Linked DNA regions of Flammeovirga yaeyamensis. The protein of the gene in region 1 binds, or shares a complex with, the protein of each later gene. Links are inferred from orthologs where the notes say so. Each region holds a gene or a part of one and is shown on either strand. Other genes may lie near its edges. The genes, in order: scpB and KMW28_RS19425.

The links.
Region 2: scpB (region 1) and KMW28_RS19425 share a complex: the UniProt entries of both Bacillus subtilis proteins name them as parts of the cohesin-like complex. The link is inferred for Flammeovirga yaeyamensis from one-to-one orthologs.

Annotation. Positions count from the first base shown.
Region 1 is NZ_CP076132.1:2,680,411-2,688,563, forward strand. Bases 2,913-5,710 are described here. They hold scpB (SMC-Scp complex subunit ScpB), read left to right. Parts: upstream 2,913-3,912; coding sequence 3,913-4,509; downstream 4,510-5,710. Other genes in these bases: KMW28_RS10510 (hypothetical protein), read right to left, coding at 2,913-2,946; KMW28_RS10515 (TraR/DksA family transcriptional regulator), read left to right, coding at 3,372-3,749; KMW28_RS10525 (bifunctional nuclease family protein), read right to left, coding at 4,539-5,201; KMW28_RS10530 (NTP transferase domain-containing protein), read right to left, coding at 5,252-5,710. Outside these bases: KMW28_RS10500 (GH3 auxin-responsive promoter family protein), read right to left, coding at 1-1,290; lptB (LPS export ABC transporter ATP-binding protein), read right to left, coding at 1,443-2,183; more of KMW28_RS10510, read right to left, coding at 2,317-2,912; more of KMW28_RS10530, read right to left, coding at 5,711-6,424; KMW28_RS10535 (TonB-dependent receptor), read right to left, coding at 6,444-8,153. UniProt on the Bacillus subtilis protein: Participates in chromosomal partition during cell division. May act via the formation of a condensin-like complex containing Smc and ScpA that pull DNA away from mid-cell into both cell halves.
Region 2 is NZ_CP076132.1:4,878,517-4,886,744, forward strand. The notes cover bases 2,713-5,585. They hold KMW28_RS19425 (segregation and condensation protein A), read left to right. Parts: upstream 2,713-3,713; coding sequence 3,714-4,457; downstream 4,458-5,585. Other genes in these bases: uvrA (excinuclease ABC subunit UvrA), read left to right, coding at 2,713-3,136; cobC (alpha-ribazole phosphatase family protein), read left to right, coding at 3,145-3,711; KMW28_RS19430 (glycosyltransferase family 39 protein), read left to right, coding at 4,444-5,562. Also shown: more of uvrA, read left to right, coding at 311-2,712; KMW28_RS19435 (hypothetical protein), read right to left, coding at 5,595-6,386; KMW28_RS19440 (hypothetical protein), read right to left, coding at 6,511-7,140; KMW28_RS19445 (spondin domain-containing protein), read left to right, coding at 7,502-8,188. UniProt on the Bacillus subtilis protein: Participates in chromosomal partition during cell division. May act via the formation of a condensin-like complex containing Smc and ScpB that pull DNA away from mid-cell into both cell halves.

The DNA.
Region 1 (8,153 bases):
TAATTCTTGATTATTTGGCGGATATTTAAACTCTATTGCCCATTCATGACCGCCTTTTTGACCACAAGATAAATATACAGGAGCGGCAGTGAAGTTTCTTACTTCAGCTTTCGTGATATGAGAGGCAGCTTTAATTGCTTCTTCTGCGTTTTCAATCACCACTTCTTCACCAAAAGCATTAATAAAATGTTTTGTTCTGCCTGATATTTTTATTCTATACGGAAATTTTGATGTGAAACGAACAGTGTCACCAATCATATATCTCCATAACCCCGCATTGGTGGTAATCAGTAAAGCATAATTTTTACCAATTTCAACATCAACTAGTTGTACGACTTTAGGATGATCTTTACCTAGCTCTTCTACAGGTATAAATTCATAGAACACTCCATAATCTAATAATAAAAGTAACTCATCATTATTAGTAGTGTCTTGTATACCAAAGAACCCTTCAGAAGCGTTATAGACATCCATAAAGTTCATGTCATCCTTACCAATCAATTTCTTGAATGTTTCTCGGTAAGGGCCAAAAGCAACGGCACCATGGAAGAAAACTTCAAGATTTGGCCATACCTCAATAAGTGAGTTCTTGCCCGTTTTCTCTAATATTCTCTCGAATAGAACCAATGTCCAAGTCGGAACTCCGGCTATATTTGTGATATTTTTATCTATCGTTGTTTCCGCAATTTTTTCAATTTTACTTTCCCATTCGTCCATTAGAGCTACCTCTAGTTCCGGAGCCCTCATAAATTCTGCCCAAAAAGGAAGGTTTTTCATGATAATGGCAGAAACATCACCACTTATAGTCCCTGAATTGAAATTATTTTTTTGATAAGTGCCACCAATTCCTAAGCTTTTACCGAACATCACCATAGTTGATGGGTGATTATTCATATATATAGACAATAGGTCCTTTCCCGCTTTATAATGACAATCTTCAAGGGCTTCTTTAGAAACAGGAATAAACTTACTTCTAGCGTTAGTGGTACCAGATGATTTTGAAAATTCTGTGATTTTAGTTGGCCATAGAATATTCTGTTCACCTTTCATCATTCGATCTATATAAGGAAATAAATCTTCATAGGTAGAAATGGGAACATTCTGATGGTATTGCTCCAAAGTACTTATGTCAGAAAAACCATATTTTTTTCCAAATTCAGTGTCCTTTGAAGTTGATAATAAATCATTAAAAAGTTGCTGTTGTACATCTATGGGGTATTGCTTGAAATGATCAATCTGATGCATTCTCCGCTTAGTAAACCATTGTATAGCTGAAGATAAAAGTTCCATACAATTATTGGGTTAGAGCACTGTTATAACCTGAAATCAACTATTTTATTAAAAAAATCAATAGTTGATTTTGGTTTTCAATTTGAGTTGAAAAATAAAAAAAAAGGATACCCTTTTTAGACAAAGAGTATCCTTAAAATAATATATTTATTTTATTCAGAAAAATCTTTTTTCTTATATTCAGCATACTCACCAAAATAAGCTTTTCTAACTTCAGGATCATTAATTAATTGATCTGGAGTTCCATCTCTAAATACAACACCACTCTGTAAAATATATACTCTATCAGTAATTGATAAAGTTTCAGTAACATTGTGATCAGTAATTAGGATACCAATATTTTTCTTCTTCAAGTTGTAAACAATACGCTGAATCTCTTCTACAGCGATAGGGTCAACACCTGCAAATGGCTCATCTAGTAATACAAAAGAAGGATTAGTAGCCAATGTTCTAGCAATCTCCGTTCTTCTTCTTTCACCACCAGATAAAGACATACCTAGGTTGTCTCTAACATGTGTAAGAGAAAATTCTTCAAGTAGGTTATCTACTCTTTGTTTTTTCTCAGCTTTAGAAATTTTTTCCATTTCCAAAGGAAGCATAATATTTTCCTCAACGGTTAATCCTCTAAATACAGATGGCTCTTGTGCTAAATATCCAACACCTTTTTGAGCACGTCTATACATAGGAAGCTTAGTAATATTTTCTGCTTCAAGGTGTATCTGACCATTGTTTGGTTTAATAAGCCCAACAATCATATAGAAACACGTTGTTTTACCAGCACCATTTGGTCCAAGTAAACCAACAATTTCACCTTGTTCTACTTTAATAGAAACATCATTCACTACCGTACGCTTACCGTAATGTTTAATAAGGTTATCCGCTTTTAGTATCATATAATTTATAATATTTATATCATTGCTATGAAGCAATAAAGATAAGTCTTCTCAATGAATAATAACTTCAAAATTAATAGATTTTTTTTGCCATTGAAGTTACTTACAATTAGCTAACTTTTTTTAACACTCATTACCGAGGTAGAATATCAGTAAAGTAGGCATCATTGACTATTTCTCCATTGTAAGCTTCAAATTCTTTAGAGTTAATTTGATAAATACTCAAGAATTTATCTCTTGTTTCGTTAAGGTAAAACCATTTTTTCAATGGCCCAATTACCTTTTTATCTTTCAATGAATAAGTCAGTCCACTCTTATAATATTCAAGGAAATAATTGGTGTTGTAGAACTGATAGGTATTTTCAGCTTTTCCTCTTAAACGAATCTCAGTATCAAGGTCATTTTTAATGCTATAAACATTTACCTTAACCCCTACATAAATCTCAGGTGTACTTTTAATATTATCCTTAAAAATAATCAGTTCATTAAACTGATTATTATGATCAGTAGCAGCTTCAATAATTGAGAACTTCTCTTCAAAGTGGTCGTCTAATGACTGTTCATAATGTTCAAACACTTGATATGTTCTAGTTTTATAATCAACCAAAAATCCAATTTGCAAATCGTGAATGGATAGAGTAGTTGGGTCATATTTTAAAGAACGCTGTTGATTATATTTATATAAATTCCCAAATAAAGCTTTCACCTTTGGACTATGTCTCTTTAGATAACTAGGTAAAGATTTAAGATTTTGGGACTTCATAAATATATAACCTAGTGATAAACAAAGGGTATAAGGAAATAAGCTACTATATGAAAAATAAAGAATAACGTTAGATATGAGCAGAAAATTCCTTTTTCTTTTAAAACCTCTTCGAAAAGAATCTATTTCTTTTTGTAGTATAACTTTTTTATCTTGAGGTAATAAAGCCCTTTCTTCATTAAATAAAGGATAAACATTCTCTCTATTTAACTTGGGCCAAAAGTTTTCACGTACAATATTTATAAGATTGAAATTCATACATTAGATTTAATTTGACTTCTTAAAATTATTCAATATTTATTAGAATTCAATCAAATGATTTTAATAATCGATTAAAAATGATGAATATCTTCTGTTGGTACGATTTTTTCTAATTCTATTTTATTAAATTTGTACATCACTAACCTTAACCGCTTTCAAAATATATGGCAGTTGAAAAATTACGATATTCGGCTGAGGAGTTAGTAGAGTTTGAGACCCTATTAAACCAAAAGCTAGAAGAAACAAACAAAGAATTGGACCACTTAAAAGCTTCAATTTCAAAAGTATCAAGTGGACAAGATTCTAACCACACTGGAGGGAAGACATTGGAAGATGGTGCAGATGCCTTCGAAAAAGAACAGTTAAACCATTATGCTGCTCGAGCCATGAAATACAAACAACAGCTAGAAAAAGCGTTGATTCGTATTAAAAATGGAACTTACGGGGTTTGTGTTGACACTGGGAATTTAATTTCAAAAGAACGATTGAGAGCCGTACCTCACACTCAACAATCCATTGAAGCTAAATTAAAAAGAAATTAATTTTAACAGGCTGTCTCGTAAAACATGAGATAGCCTTTTTCTTGTTACCAATAGCAAGGTTAATAGATAGACTTATTTTTCTATATTAATCATATATAGAAAATCTACGAACTTAGTGATAATTCTTTTAAAGAATATTTATAAGATTTTTTCATCTTATCCTATGAAACAAACAGATTTATTAAATACTATTGAGGCGATGGTTTTTATTTCCGAAGAACCACTTCAGGTTGATGAGATAATTGCTTTAGTAGAAGAAATAACAGAAGAAGAAACTTCAATTACAGAAGAGGAAGCATTAGATCTAATAAAATTATTGCAAAATAAATATATGGATGATGCTTTTGCTTTTGAATTGGTTCAAAGTGGTGAAGGGTACTGTTTCATGACTAAACAAAAATTTAGTAATGTAGTGAATGCTTTACTTAAAAATAGGTCTAAAAAAAGATTGTCACGTTCAGCACTAGAAACCTTATCTATTATTGCTTATAGACAACCTATTACCAAAGGGGAAATTGAAAAAATAAGGGGAGTCGGCTGTGATTATGCCATGAAAAAGCTATTAGGGAAAGAACTAATAAAAATGAAAGGTAAATCCGATGCTATAGGTAGGCCTATGCTATATGGAACTACAGATAAATTCCTAGAGTATTTTGGCATTTCAAACTTAAAAGATTTACCATCTCCTAAAGAATTTAAAGAAGAAGATTTAGAAGATTCTTCTGGAACAACCAATGAAGAAGCAACTAGTACATTATAAAAAAATCCCACATTTGTGGGATTTAATATTTAGCTTCTTTTAGTGATTTCATCACGTATATTAGCTGCTTTCATGTAATCTTCGTTATCAATTGCTTTTTGTAGTAAAGAGTTCAGTTGATCTATACTTAAATGTGCGTATCCGCTATCATTATCCTCGTCATCAGCCTCTAAACTAACTTCCTCTTCCTCATCATCTAGCCCTTCAAAGTCTTCAATATCCAAATCATCGTCATCATCTTCGATGTCATCAGCATGTTCTACTTCATCTTGTTCAAGTTCTTCAACTTGAATTCCTGCTTCGCCCATAATATTCTCATATGCATAAATAGGAGCGTTAAAACGTATTCCTATGGCCACAGCATCTGAAGGCCTTGCATCTAATATTATTTCTTCGCCTTCTGCAGTAATTACATGAATATCAGCATAAAATACACCTTCCTTTAAATTCGAAATTTGTATATGATTAATGCTTGCTCCAAGTTTTAATGCAAAGCTTTTAAATAAATCATGGGTCATAGGTCTGTTTGAAGAAATTTTTTCTATTTCTAATGCAATAGCTTGTGCTTCAAACATACCAATAATTATAGGTAATCTTCTATTTCCGTGTTTTTCGCCTAATACTAGTGCGAAAGAACCGTGGGAAGTATGGCTAGCTGATAGCCCTAGTATTTCTAATCTTACTTTGTTCAAGACTTCTTTTTTAATTTACTAGTACAAAACTAAAAATTATCAGCAAAAAATTAAATTGAATTTTGTTGACTTAGTTGTTTTATCGCAATATCTAACTCATCCATGGTATCTACTTCACTTAGAGTATGGTCTGATAATGGTTCGATTAATTTGATATTGGCATCTTCTAAAATCTCCCTCAAAGAGTTTTTTCCGAAGGCCAGTGATTGAAGGAGTCTAAGATAACTCCTTGGTTCCCAAATACCTAATAATGGCTGAGGAGCTCCAGTATCCTTAGACTTGTAAAGTGTAGCTAACTTAGAAGGATCCCTTTGTTCAATCAAATGCATAATAGTTTTATCATCTACAAAAGGTAAGTCAATGGCTACAGTCATCCATGCGCAATTTGGATTTTGTCTAAATGCAGATAATAATGCTCCGAAAGGACCTAAATTAATAAAAGAATCGGGTAGGAGATTCTCTTGATCCGAAAAATCCTTCAATTGTTGTGGTCGACAAGACATAAATGCTTTTGAGGTATACTTAGAAAGAATTTCCTTCATATGGAAACGCTGCTCTTTACCATGATAATTTATCTTTGCTTTGTCCTTACCACCCATTCTTTTAGAACGGCCTCCAGCAAGCAATAAGCCATTTAAATTTCCAGTATCTTGTCTTAATACTATCTCAATAAATTGACTAATACCAACTGTGTTTCCTATTTCAAATATTGGCTTATGCTCAATATTATGTATTCTCTCATATAATATCGGAGGGATATCCTCTTTTGATGCTCCTTCTGCTAATACAACACATAAAACATTACTTAATCGGTTAATTTTACGATGTAGAGTAGGTGTTTTATCTTTATCTATTATAAGAATTTGTTTAGAAGCTTTAAAGTGGTTGCCATTGATAAATGCAGCATCAATATCATTTAATAACACATGTCTCTCAGGTACACTGAAAGCTTTTCTAAAATCAGCTCTTGAAAAAGTAATTTTATCAATTATTTCAACACGTGCTTTATGCGATAGTGCCTTAGAGGAATCAATACCTAATTCCTTCTCCATTTCGGAACTTTGATGGTCACAATCAATATAACCTAAATTCCAATTGTCAGAAAGATTCTCAATTAGTCTAAAAACTAATTCTTTAACAATCCCTGGAGACGTACCAAGAAATGCAATCTCTGTTCTACAAAATCTACCCACTTTAGGTCTAACTAAATCACTCTCCTGCATAATCTTTATATTTCTTTCTCTAAAGTTGCAAAATCATTTTTACATTGAAAAATCTTTGGGACAAAGTATTTGGAACTGCATACTGTTTTCCATCATATGTTTTTACCCAAGTGTGAGAAATTACATTATTATTTCCCAAAACATTTAGTATTTCTAATCCAATCTGAAGGTTTTTCATAAACTCTTCACTTGGGTTATTCGATTTTTTATTCAATGCTATAATCTTATTGAAACCCAAATCTAATCTCATGTATTCATTACCTCCACTAAATGCATTTCTAAATTCAGGTTGATCTGGAGGTCCAAACGGCAAACCAGAACCAAATAAGAAACGTAGATTCATTCTCATAGTTGGATTATTCGGTAAATGGTCTTGGAAAAACATAGCAAGAGTAACTCTTTGATCCGTTGGTCTCCTTATAAACCCACGAGGGTCACCCTCAATTTTCTCTTTCGTTTGCATTATACTCAGTGCTACCCAAGATTGGGTGCCAGGAATAAACTCTCCACTAATTCTGGTGTCAATACCTGCAGCATAGGCTACACCCTCATTTTCACCTGAATATCGAATTCTTATATTATCGACATTGTATGGTACAACATTCCATAAATGCTTGTAATAGACTTCAGATATCAATTTAAATGGACGTCCCCATTGTTCGAAATTATAATTTATTCCTCCTATAAAATGTAAGGATCCTTGTGCCTTTAGATCTAGATTTAAAGTACCATCAGGTCTTCTCATTTCTCTGTAGAAAGGAGGTTGATAATACACACCCGAAGCAAAATTGAAAACGACATCTTTTTCCCATTCTGGTTTAAAGGAATATTGGAAACGTGGTGAAAAATTAAATTCATTATTAATCGTCCAATACGTTCCACGAACACCCAAAGTCATTTTGTGTTTATCATTAGGGGAAAAATAGGTAGTTTGATAATACCCTGAATATCTCTGAGAGGTAATGTTATTATTTGCACTAAGTACATTATTTACATCAATAACATATCCTGCAGAATCTTGAAATTGATACTCAGACAATTGGTCATCTATGTCCTCCACTTTCATTTGAACTCCAAATTCAGAATGAAGTTGGTTAGAATGATCCCACTCATTTCTATTCTCAACAATAAAAACATTTGCCTTTAACGAATTTCGAGAATATTGATAACCTCCACCAATGCCTTGTTCAGTAGAACAATCATTAATACTATTAAAATCTTGAGTATCACAAATACGGTAGGCGTTTTCTAAATTACTTCTTTCTCTTTCTTGAGTAACTAGGGCAGAAGTGATAATATTTGAAGTGAAATTTTCATTGAAGTTATGAATCAATTTTAAGCCACCTTGGAAAGTATCATAATCTAATTGTTCTTTCCCTTCAAAAGCAATAGTTAAGTTACTTACACCTTCTCCTGTTTGAAAATTTGATGATCGAGTAGTTGGAAAAACACTATATCTATTTGATGCATACGATAAAATTGCATCTAGATAAGTTTTTCCTTTTTTTTCTTTTCCAGATAAATCAAAACTGAAATACGATTGGACATCACCAAATCGGGGACGATACTCACCTTCTGTTTGTAATGTATTTAATAGGTATTCTGTCGATTTATATCTTGCACTAACAATACCTGTATGTTTCTTATTTTTTGACGCTCCGCCAACAGTTAAACTTCCGCCTAGTAAGGATGCTTCCAATACTCCTTCAAAGCTCATCGGCTTTTTGTA
Region 2 (8,228 bases), 2.2 Mb from region 1 along the record:
ATTTTGGCTATTGAATTAAGTGAAGATCACCTCTTCTTAAATTACCAGCAAAGAGAAAATTTAGTTTAGTTTTTACTTGAATACTTTTCTCTTACTTACAAAAATGATATATTTTTTTATTGATGAATAAATGTTCAATGATTTTTTCGTCAATTCACAAGATATTTTCTTACTATTTGATGTTTAATTAATGCATTTCTCTAATTTTATAGTCTGTTTTTTATCATCTTGTATATGAATAATGGTAGTGCGTTAAAACGTAGATCCGATTATTCAAAACTAAGATTTCAAAAGTCACCATCAGCTTTTTATGCGTTCAGTAGATCAACTCAACCCCAAAGAATACATTATTGTCAAAGGAGCCAAAGTCAACAATCTAAAAAATGTTGATGTGTCCATTCCTAGAAATAGTTTTGTGGTCATCACAGGTGTTTCAGGATCTGGAAAATCCTCCTTAGCTTTCGATACCCTTTTTGCAGAGGGACAACGTATGTATGTGGAAAGTTTGAGTTCCTATGCCCGTCAGTTTTTGGGCAGAATGGAAAAACCTGAGGTGGAATACATCAGAGGAGTTTGCCCTGCCATCGCGGTAGAACAAAAAGTCTCAACGAAAAACCCTAGGTCTACTGTAGGTACCACCACCGAGATTTACGATTACCTCAAATTACTTTTTGCAAGAGTAGGTACTACCTACTCACCTATATCTGGAGAAAAAGTAAGTAAATCTTCTGTAACGGATATCGTCAACTACATCTATACTTTTAAGGAAGGCACAAGGTTTATTATCTCTTGTCCATTAAAAATTCCTGAAGGACGTGAACCAAAAATTGCTCTCAACCTTCTACTACAGCAAGGTTTTACAAGAGTGATTGCTGATGGTCAAGTGGTGTATATCGAAGAATTAGTAGAAAGCTTAGAAAAAGGTGAAAAGGTAGATCTCGAAGCCTTGGAAATGCTAATTGATAGAAACGCAGTCAAAAAAGACGATGAAGAGAATCAGTTTAGAGTAGCTGACTCCATTCAAACTGCGTTATTCGAAGGTGTTGGCGAATGTAGAATCGAAATTATCCAAAAAGGAAAAGATAAAATTAGCACAACCTTCTCCGATAAGTTCGAAGCCGACGGAATGATCTTCGAGGAACCAAGTGTCAACCTTTTCAGTTTCAATAACCCTTACGGTGCTTGTAAACGATGTGAAGGTTTCGGTAAGATTTTAGGTATCGATCCTGATTTAGTCATTCCCGATAAAACACTTTCTGTGATTGATGATGCGATTATGCCTTGGAGAACGGAAACCATGAAAAAATGGTTGAAACCTCTAACGGATAATGCACACGAAAACGGCTTCCCAATTTTTAGATCGTACAATGAATTATCTGATGATGAAAAGGATATTCTTTGGAACGGTAAAGGCAAGTTTAAAGGTATCAACAAGTTCTTTGATCACTTAGCTTCTAAAACGCATAAGATTCAATACCGCGTGATGTTATCAAGATATCGTGGTAGAACTGTTTGCCCAGAATGTCATGGTTCAAGACTTAGAAAAGATGCTTCATATGTCAAAATCGATGGTAAATCAATTATTGATGTGGTATTAATGCCTATCGAAGAATCGAGTGCCTTTTTCGATAAAATCAAATTAAACATACACGAGCATAAAATTGCCGATCGCCTTCTTGCAGAAATCAAGAACAGATTGCAATACATGAATAAAGTGGGGTTAGGTTACCTTACCCTCAACCGTCTGACAAGTACTTTATCGGGCGGTGAATATCAAAGAATAAAATTAGCGACTTCTTTAGGTTCTGCATTAGTAGGATCGATGTATATCTTGGATGAGCCAAGTATCGGTCTTCACCCAAGAGATACACAAAACCTTATCGTTGTTCTAAAAGAATTACAGCGATTGGGGAATACGGTTATCGTAGTAGAACACGAGGAAGAAGTAATGCGTGCGGCCGACGAAATTATTGATATCGGACCGGATGCAGGTAGTTATGGCGGTCAACTTCAATTCCAAGGAAGTATTGACGAAGCCATTGCAAACCCAGAACAATCGCATACCACTCGTTATTTAAGTGGATTATCATTTATTCCGACACCGGAAAAGCGTAGACCTTGGTCAGAATACATCGAAGTGATAGGAGCCAAAGAAAACAACTTGAAAAACCTTGATATCAAATTCCCATTGGGAGTAATTACATGTATTACGGGGGTTTCTGGTAGTGGTAAATCAACTTTAGTTAAAAAATGTCTGACTCCTGCTTTAAACAGAGCATTGGGGAATCATACAGACGAAAAAGCAAAGATTGATCGAATCGATGGCAACATCAAGAGTATTACCAAAGTGGAGTTTGTCGACCAAAACCCTATTGGTAAATCATCTCGTTCTAACCCTGTAACCTACGTTAAAGCATACGATCCAATCAGGGAATTATTCTCTAAGCAACCACTTTCTACCAATAGAGGTTACAAGCCTGCTTTCTTTTCTTTTAATGTGGATGGAGGCCGTTGTGAAACTTGTCAGGGTGAAGGAACAAACAAGATAGAGATGCAGTTTATGGCGGATATCTTCCTTCCTTGCGAAAGTTGTGGTGGTAAGCGTTTTAAAAATGAAATTCTTGAAGTAAAATATAAGGAGAAAAGTATTTCTGACATCCTCGAACTCAGTGTAGACGAGGCGGTAGAATTCTTTGCCGACCAAAAGAAGATTATCCAGCGTCTCCAACCATTACTTGATGTTGGTTTGGGTTATATTCGTTTGGGTCAATCATCAAATACTCTTTCTGGAGGAGAGGCACAAAGAGTAAAATTAGCTTCATTCTTAGCCAAAGGCACACTAAAAGAATCCGAAAGAGTACTTTTTGTATTCGATGAACCAACGACCGGACTTCATTTCCAAGACATCGATAAATTAATGAAAGCCATCAATGCATTGATTGATAAAGGACATACGGCCATTATTATCGAACATAACGTGGAGGTAATTAAAACAGCCGATTGGATGATCGATATCGGTCCTGAAGGAGGTAAAAACGGTGGAGACATTGTCTTTGAAGGAACTCCAGATGATATTATTAAAACCAAAAATGGCTTTACTGCAGGTTATTTAAAAGCAGCCATGAAATCTAACTAATTTACTATATGAGCATGACGATCTATCTTGTTCGACATACTACCCCTGATGTCGAAGCAAGCAAAATTTTATATGGACAAACAGATTTAAATTTGGATCAAAATTTTGATGCTGAAGCCGAAGAAGTAAAACAAACTATTGGTGATGATGGACTATCCAGTATTTTTTATAGTCCACTAAAAAGGTGTAAACAATTAGCAAAGAAACTACCTGCTGATATTCACATTGAAGATGATCGTTTGCTAGAAATTAATTATGGTGATTGGGAGATGAAAACCTTCCACGAATTGGGTGCTGACTTAAAAGAGTGGGCCAAATATTTTGATCATAAGGCGGCTCCAAATGGCGAATCTTTGATGGACGTAAAATCGAGATTATGCGATTTTTGGCAAGATAATATTCAATATGATGAAGGTAAAAGTATCGCTATTGTAACCCACGGTGTTGTAATGCGAGTAATTTTATGTTACCTTCTCGAAATGCCTTTAAAAAATATCTTCCGAATTCAGTTTGGGTTTGGTAAGGTAATTAAGATTGAACTACAAGAATCTGGTAGAACCAGAGTAAACATATAACAATGAGCTTCGAAATAAAAATTCAAATATTTGAGGGCCCTTTTGATCTCCTTCTTTTCTTTATTCAAAGAGATGAATTAGACATTCATGATATTCCTATTTCACAAATCACCAACGATTTTTTAGGGTATATGGAAGATATGGAACGTCTTAATATTGAATTAGCGAGTGATTTCATTGTTGTTGCGGCTACGTTAATGCGTATTAAAGCAAAGATGTTATTACCAAGAGTTGAAAAGGACGAAGATGGCAATGATATCGACCCAAGAGATGAATTAGTCAAACACCTTTTAGAATACATGAAGTACAAATCGGTTCTTCAAACACTAGAAGAGTGGGAAATTTCTATGCTAAATAGAGAAAAAAGAGGAAACATCTCCAACGAAGTCTCTGATATTGAAGAAGAAATTGGAGTAGAAGCCGAACTTCAGAATGTGGACTTATTCAGCCTTCTAAAGTTCTATCAAAATGCCTTAAAGAAGCTAGATGCCCAAGAAAATGCACCTCGACATCAGGTAGTAAAGTATCCTTATTCTCAAGAAGAAAGACAAGACAGCATCATCGATACCTTAAAAACTAAAGAAAAGTTTAGTTTTATGGATTTAATTAAAGCAGATTTTAATAATGTGGCCATTGTTTTCAACTTTCTAGCTGTTTTAGAGTTACTTTCTCAAAACAGAATTACCATTGAAGTACACGAAGGATTCAACAATTTTGATATTAAGAGAATTGATGAAGCTGCTTAATTCTATCCAAAAAAAGTCCTATCATTATCCTCTACTTTTTATCCTTTGGTTAATAACACATGGTATATTGTGGCAGAGTAATGGACCTAAATTAGGTGCTGATTCTCGCTTCTTTTTCTACCTTTCTGATGATATACTTAATCATCAAATGACATTCGATAGAAGCGTATGGTACCTAACTTATGGTATTTTCATCACATTCTTTCGTCTATTTACTCAAAAAATTGAAGCGATTGTTGTTGGACAGTTAGCTTTGAACTTCCTCAGTGGCGTCTGTTTATATCAGATAATTAAAAAATATTCAGATCATTCTACAATTGCTTTTTTAGGGACATTTGCCTATTTGTTCTTCCCTATTTCTTTAGAGTGGAATTACATCATCTATAGTGAGTCTCTATTCACATCACTTTCTATAATCACCTTTTATTTTTTCACACGAAAAAAGTACTGGAAATTCACTTTCCTATTTTTACTCACATTTTTTACACGACCTAATGGTATTGTATTATTAAGTGCTCTTGTCATTGCCTATTTCTTAGAACTATATCAATCCAAAAAAATTAAAAGAAGCTATATAATTGGAATATCATCTATCGGCTTTCTTTTATTATTGATAATTTTAAACCGTATGATGTCGTTCTATGGTCCGCTTATGATAGAAGGATATCTAATTGCAGAAATCATTTACCCTAAATACACGTATTTCATTCAACCCATTGATTCTCCTTTTCTGATATCAAAAGACCAGAATATACTTTTACAGTTAATAGGATTTTCTTTTGGTAACTTATGGTACTCAATTCAACTATTTACTATTAAAAGCCTATTTTTTTGGGGACATATTAAACCATATTATTCCACTTTACATAACCTGATAATTGCCGTAACCCTCTATCCTCTTTATTTTATTTCGGTATTAGGTATTCGACAAATAAATAAGTGGGATCTCCTTTTAAGATCATTTGTTTTGTTTATCCTTTTTCAAGGTCTAGTTGTTGGTTTAACATCAGAAAATTGGGATGGAAGGTTCTTACCTCCCTTACTTCCTTATTTGATTATTTTGGGATGTATAGGCCTAAAAAAATACCCGACCTTATCAAAATAAAGTCAGGTATTAATTATTTATATAAAAGGCATCTATTTTACGAAATGTAAATCACTAATTGGAACAGTTATAACATCTTGACCTATTTGATAGGTAATCGAATCATCTGCTTTGTTATAACGAACAAACATATCTTCACTACTTGCATAATTTGATTCTTTATAATTTGCTGTATTTGGAGTAATGAATTGAATTTCACAATCTACTGTTTCACCAGTCCATGCTAAATAGTATTCAAATTTAAATGTATGACCAACTAGGTTGGAAGGTATTTCCACATTATGAGGTCTTTTTAAATCTTCACTTCTATCTGTTGTTTCTTTTATGATTTGAGTATCTACTTTTCTATTTACAAGGTAGTCTGGCGTTTGAATGGAAGCCAATTGCTTGTTAGAAACAGGTGAGGTAGTTTGTATAACCGTTAAACCTTTATCGTTTACCGGACGAACTTTTTCACTTAATTGAGCTGCTGGCTGGTCTTTTTTAGGGAGTGAAAACCCATAGTCTTCAAATTTAGCATGTTGACTTACGTCTTCTTTTGTGAACTTATCTAAGGTTTTTAAAGAACTTTTTGATGAAATAGAACCACCTTGGTTTTCGTCTGGCTTGGTATCTACTCCAGAAACTTCATCTCCTTTATTTCCTTCGGGAGTTTCTGTTACTGTTTGATCTGGCGTTTGTGAAGCTGTAGAATCATTTGTGGCCAAAACTGGTTTTTCTACTTTTGGTTTCTGAGCTACTGGCTCTGGATCTTTATCTTTATTACAAGCTGAAATGGATAATAATAATGCTAGTGGTGCGATGAATTTGATTGAATTTTTCATGATAATTCTAGTTTAATTTAGTTTTCTGATGTATTAAGTTTTGTTGCAGTTTATGACATTCAGATTGGAGACTATATATAGATATAGCTATCACTAACTCTATATATAGTTTCCTGAACTGATGTTATTTTTTAAGTGTTTTCAGTTCTTTCACATTAACCGAGTAATCTCTACCCATAGCATGGAACGAAATTGTATTTGTTGATTCATCATATTTAAATGATAAATGATCATTTCCGTAGTCATTGCTAGTACCATCAAAATTCAACAACTTGATTTTAATGTTGATATAGTCTTTCGACATGACTAAAAAGGTTACATCAGATAAGAAATCATCATTAGGAGTTTGCTGTTTAAACTTGTAAGTATTTCCTGTCATAAAGAAACCGTCAGGTATAGGTTTCTGTGATTCTAGGTACTCCTGATATTCTTTACTCTGAGTAAAAGTCAGAAAGTCTTTTTGTGCTTGTTTAAAAGGTTTGATCGGGGTTGAATCCGTTCCTTTTAATCCTGAATTTTCTTGAGGAGTCTCATCTGTAGTGGAAGGTTTAGTTGTTGTCACCTCTTCTGTACTTGTGGTTGTTTCAGGTTTCTGAACAGTTGGATTAGTTTCTGTAGAATCCGTTTTGGCTTGAACCTGTTCTGCTGGTACTTCTATTTTTGCTTTTACTGGCTCTGGATCATTTTCTTTATTACAAGAAAATAATGAGAACATAAATGCTGTGGTTGTTAAGATATAGATTGACTTTTTCATAGATTAATTAGATTTGATTGATTTGTTAAGAATAATTAAAATTACTTCTTCAAATAACGTTAGTGTTAAAAAAACGGACATCAAATTAACAGTCAATAACAAAGAATCAATTTAACTTTTCCAAGACAAACAAACTAAAAACACCTATTAAACACACAATATCAGATATTTACATGTTAAATAATTATATTATTTAAATTTTATATAAATAATGACCTTTCAAGTATTTACTTACACTTTTAACAGTTTAAATAATTCTATGAATGTGAAATACTTCACATTCTAATTACCAAAACATCATTAAATTGTGATTATAAATCATTATTCAGCACCTAATTAACTATTAAAAATACTACTTATCATGAAGAAATTTCTCTTACTATTTACCATTGCCCTATTCTCTTTAGGTTGTGATAATAACGAAAATGATACTCCTCCTACTAATCTTCCTGAGCTTTCAGAAACAGCAACCTACAAAGTCACTTTCCAAGGAACATGGAGTAGTAGCAGTCATCCAACCGAATACCCTAGCAACTCTCACTTTTCTGGTGTTATTGGTATGACCCACAATCAAGATACTAGTTTTAGAACTGTTGGGCAGTTGGCTACAGAAGGTATTAAAATAATGGCCGAAACTGGTGGAAAAGGCACCCTAAGTAGTGAAATAAACTCCATAATTGAAGATGGTAATGCTTCAGTATTAATAAGTGAAGGTGGTCTTTCTACTGGTTCTAGTGGTATTAGTTTTGAGGTAACTGTCGATAAGGATTACCCCTACATCAGTTTATTTTCTATGATTGCTCCTAGCCCTGATTGGTATGTAGCTATCGAAAATTACCATTTGATAAATGAAGGAGCTTGGGTGGAGTTAATCACTTTACAACCCATGCATTATGATGCAGGCACTGATAGTGGAGTTTCTTTTGCATCACCAAATGCTCCTACCACACCACAAGAGCCCATTTCTATTATTACAAGTTCTCCACTTGGAAATGGAGAAATGGTCAATCCGTCAGTCGCTACTTTTACTTTTGAAAGAATAGAATAAAAAAAGGCTTTCGTGGATGTGTATTTTCATCTACGAAAGC